One region of the Leisingera sp. F5 genome, then DNA from elsewhere that is predicted to be linked to it. Evidence: riboswitches for the same ligand, from Rfam matches in the RefSeq annotation. Region 1 holds a riboswitch; the other holds the start of a gene.
What was found. A riboswitch is a leader RNA that binds a small molecule or an ion and turns the genes downstream of it on or off. The one in region 1 is predicted to bind FMN.

Region 1 (3,392 bases):
GGTGATTGGTCCATCGGGTGCCGGTAAGTCCACGCTGGTGGAGGCAGTGGCCGGTTTCCTGCCAGTTACCCGTGGGCGCGTCTCTTGGAACGGCTCAGACCTGACCGGCAGGCCGCCGGGCAAGCGGCCGGTCGCCATGCTGTTTCAGGACGGCAACCTGTTTCCGCATCTGACCGTGGCGCAGAACGTTGGCTTGGGGTTGCATGCGAACCTGCGGCTCAATCAGACGGAGTGGCAAAAGATTGACGCAGCGCTGATCCGGGTTGGTCTTGGCGGCATGGGGGGGCGGAAACCTGCGGCTCTGTCCGGCGGGCAGCAAAGCCGGGTGGCCCTGGCGCGGGTACTGGTACAGGGCCGCGACATCCTGCTGCTGGATGAACCTTTTGCGGCACTTGGCCCGGCGCTGAAGGCTGAGATGCTGGATCTTGTGGCAGAGCTGGCGCGCGAAAGCGGCGCCACGGTGCTGATGGTCAGTCATGATCCGAACGACGCGCGCCGGATTGCGGACCAAGTGGTGCTTGTGGCGGACGGCAAGGCGCATCCGCCGCAAGCGACGGCGGACTTGCTGGACAATCCGCCGCCTGCTTTGAAGGCTTATCTGGGGTAAATAATGCCTGAGATACAAGAGGGCCTGCACCTGCGCGCTGGCAAATGCAGGGGCTAGGTTCAGGCGTTTGCCAAGGCCTGCGCGCGTGACTTGGTGATCATCAAGGCGGCTTGCGCTGCTTCGCGGCCTTTTTCTTCGAAATGGTCGCGGTAGATTGTATTGTGGTGTTCGGTCTCCTGATACTGGTGCGGTGTCAAGGATACCGAAAGCACGGGCACGCCTGTCTCAAGGCTCACACGCATCAGCCCGTCCACAACAGCCTGGGCAACGAAATCGTGCCGGTAAATGCCGCCGTCGACGACAAATGCGGCACAGGCAATAGCTGCGTATTTGCCGCTTTTTGCCAGCTCCTGCGCCATCAGCGGCATTTCAAAAGCACCGGGAACATCAAAGACGTCGACTTGAGAGCTGGAGACGAGATCCAGAAACCCATCAAGCGCTCGATCGACGATATCGGCATGCCATTGCGCCTTGATAAAGGCATAGCGGGTGTGTGTCATTGTTATCTCCTTGCGCTTTGACACGTCACCCAAGGCGATAACGAACAACAGGCACCGCCCTAAGCGGCCCTGGCGAACGCTCTCTTTCATCCGGACTGTAACCGTCGGCTCTGGAATCGCACCAGATCTGCTGGACACTTCCGGTTCCGGAAGCCGCTCGCGGGCTTACGGGGCAATGCCCGCTTACCGCCGGTGGGGAATTCCGCCCCGCCCTGAGAACAGGTCGAACGTGCCAATCCGTGCGGCATTCTGCAAGCGTTAAACGCGCGGCATCAAACCTCGACCAAGTCATAGTGTTTGATGCTGCGCGACTCGACCAGTTCGGCCTCAGCCGGGTCGATGTGCGGACTGGTGTAGTCCTCGCCCGCAAAGGCCTTGAGCGACGCCAGATCCTTCCACACCATCACAAAGCTGAACTCCCGCGGGCTTTCGGCGCGCGGCGCGCCTGGCAGGACAGTAACGATGCCATCGGTGCCTTTCATTAGCGGAATGGCGGTCTCATGGAAGAACTTGCTGAAATCCGCCTCCTTGCCCGGTCGGATGACAACCTGGAATATCCGCATGATCATTTGAGGGTCCTCCTGACATTGGCTGAGCCGGACCAGTATAGCACAGTGTGCTGATTGCCCCTTTCCCTTGGCAGGGCATGCAGTAGGCTGCTGCAAAACAGCGGAGGATTTTCCATGAAGCTTACATATTCACCGGCGTCGCCCTTTGCCCGCAAGGTTTTGGTGCTGCTGCATGAGACCGGGCAGATTGAGGATGTTGAAATCCTGAATGTGACCACAACGCCCCTCAGCCCCAGTGCAGAGGTGAAAGCCAGCAACCCGCTGGCCAAAATCCCGGCGCTTGAGCGCAATGACGGCCCGGCGCTTTATGACAGCCGGGTGATCTGCGCCTATCTGGACGACCGCGCAGGCGGCATGCTGTATGGCGGCGGTTGGGACAGTAAGGTTCTGGAAGCCACCGCCGACGGTATTATGGATGCGGCGATCTTGATGGCTTATGAAAAACGTCTGCGACCTGAGGAAAAACAATGGGATGGCTGGCTGGATGCGCAGCGCAGCAAGGTCCTGGGCGGCTGTGCCGCGCTGAATGCGCGCTGGATGAGCCATCTGCTGGGGCCGCTTGATATTGGCCAGATCGCGGTGGCCTGTGCGCTGGGATATTTCGATCTGCGCCACCCGGATGCGGGCTGGCGCCAGGGCAACGAGGCGCTGGCGGAGTGGTTTGCGGGCTTCGAATCGCGCCCCTCCATGCAGGCCACAAAACCGCCGGCGGGCTGAGAGCGCCCTTGATAATGACAGGTGCCGCACCGATATGGGTGCGGCACGGTCACACAGTCGTGACAGAATTGCCGTCTGCGGCTTTCTGCGCGCCTATGACCGCTGGACGAATGCCCTTCTCCCCGCTAGACACGCGCCTGAGTCACTGCGAGCAATCGCGGTGCATGCGCATGTTTGCCCTAAACGGGCGCTGGAATTGGAGAAAACCTCGTGTCCCACGCAGAAGACCACGAAGGAACCCGGAGAGATTTCCTCTACTACGCCACTGCCGGCGCCGGGGCAGTGACCGCGGGTGCCGCCGTATGGCCCCTGGTCAACCAGATGAACCCCTCCGCCGACGTGAAAGCACTGTCCTCGATCCTGGTCGATGTCAGCGGCGTGGAAGTTGGCACGCAAATCTCGGTCATGTTCCTGGGCAAGCCGGTGTTCATCCGCCGCCGCACCCCGGAAGAGATCGAAGAAGCCCGTGCCGTGGAGCTGTCCGAGCTGATCGACCCGCGGTCGGAAAACCCGAACAAGCCGGGCACCGACGCGGCTGACGCCAACCGCACCATGGACGAGGCCGGCGAATGGCTGGTGATGATGGGTGTCTGCACCCACCTGGGCTGTGTGCCGCTGGGCGACGGCGCCGGCGAATTCAACGGCTGGTTCTGCCCCTGCCACGGGTCGCACTACGACACCGCAGGCCGCATCCGCAAAGGCCCGGCGCCGGAGAACCTGCATGTGCCGGTGGCTGAGTTCACCGACGCCAACACCATCAAGCTGGGATAAGGAAACGCGCTCATGTCCGGTATTCCGCACGACCATTACGAGCCGAAGACAGGCGCAGAAAAGTGGCTGCACAGCCGCCTGCCCATCGTCGGTCTTGTCTACGACACAATCATGATCCCCACCCCCAAGAACCTGAACTGGTGGTGGATCTGGGGCATCGTCCTGGCTTTCTGCCTGGCGCTGCAAATCGTCACCGGCATTGTCCTGGTGATGCATTACACCCCGCAT
Region 2 (3,392 bases), on a different contig from region 1:
CGCTGGTGATCGGCACCGGGCTGTTCATCCTGATCTATCCCGTTGCCGATCCCTTTGCCTTGGCTCTGCCGGTGACGGCGCTGGTCAATGCGGTGATGGCGCTGCCGTTTGCCATGCGGATCCTGGTACCCCGCGCCCGCGAGGTGCTGGCGCGCTATGGCCGGCTGTCGCTGTCGCTGGACATGCGGGGCTGGGCTTTTGTCCGTGGGGTTTACTTGCCCCGGATGCGGGCGCAGACAGGGTTTGCCGCCGGGCTGGCGGCTGCGTTGTCGATGGGCGATCTCGGCGTCGTCGCGCTGTTTGCCGATCCGGATTTCGCAACATTGCCCTTGCAGATCTACCGGTTGATGGGGGCGTACCGGATGGAGGCAGCGGCGGGTGCGGCGCTTCTGTTGCTGATGCTGTCGATGGGCGCATTCTGGATTTTGGACCGCGGAGGGCGCTGGCATGCTGAGGCTTGAGAACTGCCGGATCATGAATGGCGACTATGCGGTCGAGGCGGATCTGGAGATCGCGTCCGGTGCCTGCGTGGCGGTGATCGGTCCCTCCGGTGCCGGGAAATCGACGCTGGTGGAGGCTGTGGCCGGCTTCCTGCCTGTCACCCGCGGGCGCATCCTGTGGAATGGTGCGGACCTGACCAGCCAGTCGCCGGGCAAGCGGCCAGTCGCGATGCTGTTTCAGGACGGCAACTTGTTTCCGCATCTGACCGTGGCGCAGAACGTCGGCTTAGGGTTGCGTGCCAACCTGCGGCTGAACACATCAGAGTGGAGCCGGGCAGACGCGGCTCTGGATCGTGTTGGCCTTGGTGGCATGGGCGGCCGCAAGCCTGCGGCGCTGTCCGGCGGGCAGCAAAGCCGGGTGGCGCTGGCGCGGGTGCTGGTGCAAGGGCGCGGCATTCTGCTGCTGGACGAACCCTTTGCAGCGCTTGGCCCTGCGCTGAAGGCGGAGATGCTGGATCTGGTGGCGGAACTGACGCGGGAAAGCGGTGCCACTGTGCTGATGGTCAGCCATGATCCGAATGACGCGCGCCGGATTGCAGATCAGGTTGTCCTGGTGACGGATGGCACGGCGCATCCGCCGCAGCAGACGGCGGAGCTGCTGGACAATCCGCCGCCTGCCTTGAAGGCCTACTTGGGTTAGGCGGCCAGCGCCGTTTCCCGCGTTTTCGTGATCATCAGCGCGGCACTGGCGGCTTCGGTGCCCTTTTGAACGAAGTGCTCGCGGTAGATGGCCACGTGATGATCGGTTTCCTGAAAATGATGCGGGGTCAGCGAGACCGACAGCACCGGCACCCCGGTATCCATGCCTGCACGCATCAGCCCGTCGACCACCGCCTGGGCGACAAAATCATGCCGGTAGATGCCGCCATCCACCACTAATGCGGCGCAGGCCACGGCGGCGTATTTCCCGGTCTTTGCCAGCTCCTGCGCCAGCAGCGGCATTTCAAAGGCGCCGGGCACATCGAAGACGTCGACTTGCTCTGCCGGGATCTGCTGCAGGAAGCCCTCCAGTGCCCGGCCAACAATATCAGCGTGCCATTGCGCCTTGATGAAGGCATAGCGGGTGTGTGTCATATCGTAATCTCCTTTACAGTTTGGTGGCGTGCTGGCGGCCGCGAAAACCGGTGTCCGCTTTTCGCTGCCAGCACGGCATGACACGTCACCCAAGGCGATCACGAGCAGACGGGCGCACGCCTGGCGCCGCCCTTCTGCACGTTCTCTTCCATCCGGACTGTGACCGTCGGCTCTGGAGTTGCACCAGATCTGCTGACACTTCCAAACTTTGGAAGCCGCTCGCGGGCTTACGGGATTTGCCCGCTTACCGCCGGTGGGGAATTCCGCCCCGCCCTGAGAACGGCGGGACTGTGCCAAGCAGCAGGGATGCCTGCAAGCGGGAATTTCACAATGAGTCAGGTTTCCACCAGGTCATAGTGTTTAATGATGCGCGACTCGACCAGTTCGGCCTCAGCCGGGTCGATGTGCGGGCTGGTGTAGTCCTCGCCCGCGAAGGCTTTGAGCGACGCCAGATCCTTCCACACCATCACAAAACTGAACTCCCGCGGAGTTTCCGCGCGGGGTGCGCCGGGCAGGACGGAAACGATGCCGTCTGTGCCCTTCATCAGCGGAATCGCGGTTTCATGAAAGAACTTGCTGAACTCGGCCTCCTTGCCGGGCCGGATGACAACCTGGAATATCCGCATGATCATTGGAGGGGCTCCCGTGACTGGTTATGCGGGTTCAGCATAGCACAGGTGGCGATTGCCCCTTTTCCTCAGGCCAGCTTGCAGTAGGCTGCGGCCTGAAAGCGGAGGATTTTCAATGAAGCTCACCTATTCCCAAGCATCCCCCTTTGCCCGCAAGGTTGTGGTGCTGCTGCACGAAACCGGGCAGCTGGACGATGTCGAAATCCTGGATGTCACCACCACCCCCCTGAGTCCCAGCCCTGAGGTGGCGGCCAGCAACCCGCTGGCCAAGATCCCGGCGCTGGAGCGCAACGACGGCCCGGCACTGTATGACAGCCGGGTGATCTGCGCCTATTTGGACGACCGTGCCGGCGGCAGGCTGTACGGCAGCGGCTGGGACAGCAAGGTGCTGGAGGCCACTGCCGACGGCATTATGGATGCGGCGATTCTAATGGCGTATGAAAAGCGGCTGCGCCCGGAGGAAAAACAATGGGATGGCTGGCTGGATGCGCAGCGCAGCAAGGTTCTGGGCGGCTGTGCCGCGCTGAATGCGCGCTGGATGAGCCATCTGCAGGGGCCGCTGGACATCGGCCAGATCGCAGTGGCCTGTGCGCTGGGGTATGTGGATCTGCGCCACCCGGATGCGGGCTGGCGCCAGGGCAACGAGGCGCTGGCGGAATGGTTTGCAGGCTTCGAATCGCGTCCTTCGATGCAGGCCACAAAACCGCCAGCGGGCTGAGAGCGCCTCTTGATAATGACAGGTGCCGCACCGATATGGGTGCGGCACGGTCACACAGCAGTGACAGAATTGCCGTCTGCGGCTTTCTGCGCGCCTATGACCGCTGGACGAATGCCCTTCTCCCCGCTAGACACGCGCCTGAGTCACTGCGAGCAATCGCGGTGCATGCGCATGTTTGCCCTAAACGGGCGCTGGAATTGGAGAAAACCTCGTGTCCCACGCAGAAGACCACGAAGGAACCCGGAGAGATTTCCTCTACTACGCCACTGCCGGCGCCGGGGCAGTGACCGCGGGTGCCGCCGTATGGCCCCTGGTCAACCAGATGAACCCCTCCGCCGACGTGAAAGCTCTGTCCTCGATCCTAGTCGATGTCAGCGGCGTGGAAGTAGGCACGCAGATCTCGGTCATGTTCCTGGGTAAGCCGGTGTTCATCCGCCGCCGCACCCAGGAAGAGATCGACGAAGCCCGTGC

Region 2: linked by a shared signal. The riboswitch ahead of A2I95_RS20920 (6,7-dimethyl-8-ribityllumazine synthase) and the one ahead of A2I95_RS24000 (6,7-dimethyl-8-ribityllumazine synthase) in region 1 are both predicted to bind FMN.

The regions. Positions count from the first base shown of each region.
Region 1 covers NZ_LUKH01000084.1:823-4,214, forward strand. Annotated here, with positions in the region: gene A2I95_RS23995 (ATP-binding cassette domain-containing protein) at 1-607, shown strand, start outside; gene A2I95_RS24000 (6,7-dimethyl-8-ribityllumazine synthase) at 667-1,197, opposite strand; FMN riboswitch at 1,182-1,331, opposite strand; gene A2I95_RS24005 (antibiotic biosynthesis monooxygenase) at 1,380-1,676, opposite strand; gene A2I95_RS24010 (glutathione S-transferase) at 1,791-2,393, shown strand; gene petA (ubiquinol-cytochrome c reductase iron-sulfur subunit) at 2,604-3,164, shown strand; gene petB (cytochrome b) at 3,177-3,392, shown strand, end outside.
Region 2 covers NZ_LUKH01000042.1:6,524-9,915, reverse strand. Annotated here, with positions in the region: gene A2I95_RS20930 (thiamine/thiamine pyrophosphate ABC transporter permease ThiP) at 1-461, shown strand, start outside; gene A2I95_RS20925 (ATP-binding cassette domain-containing protein) at 448-1,140, shown strand; gene A2I95_RS20920 (6,7-dimethyl-8-ribityllumazine synthase) at 1,137-1,574, opposite strand; FMN riboswitch at 1,711-1,859, opposite strand; gene A2I95_RS20915 (hypothetical protein) at 1,910-2,206, opposite strand; gene A2I95_RS20910 (glutathione S-transferase) at 2,319-2,921, shown strand; gene petA (ubiquinol-cytochrome c reductase iron-sulfur subunit) at 3,133-3,392, shown strand, end outside.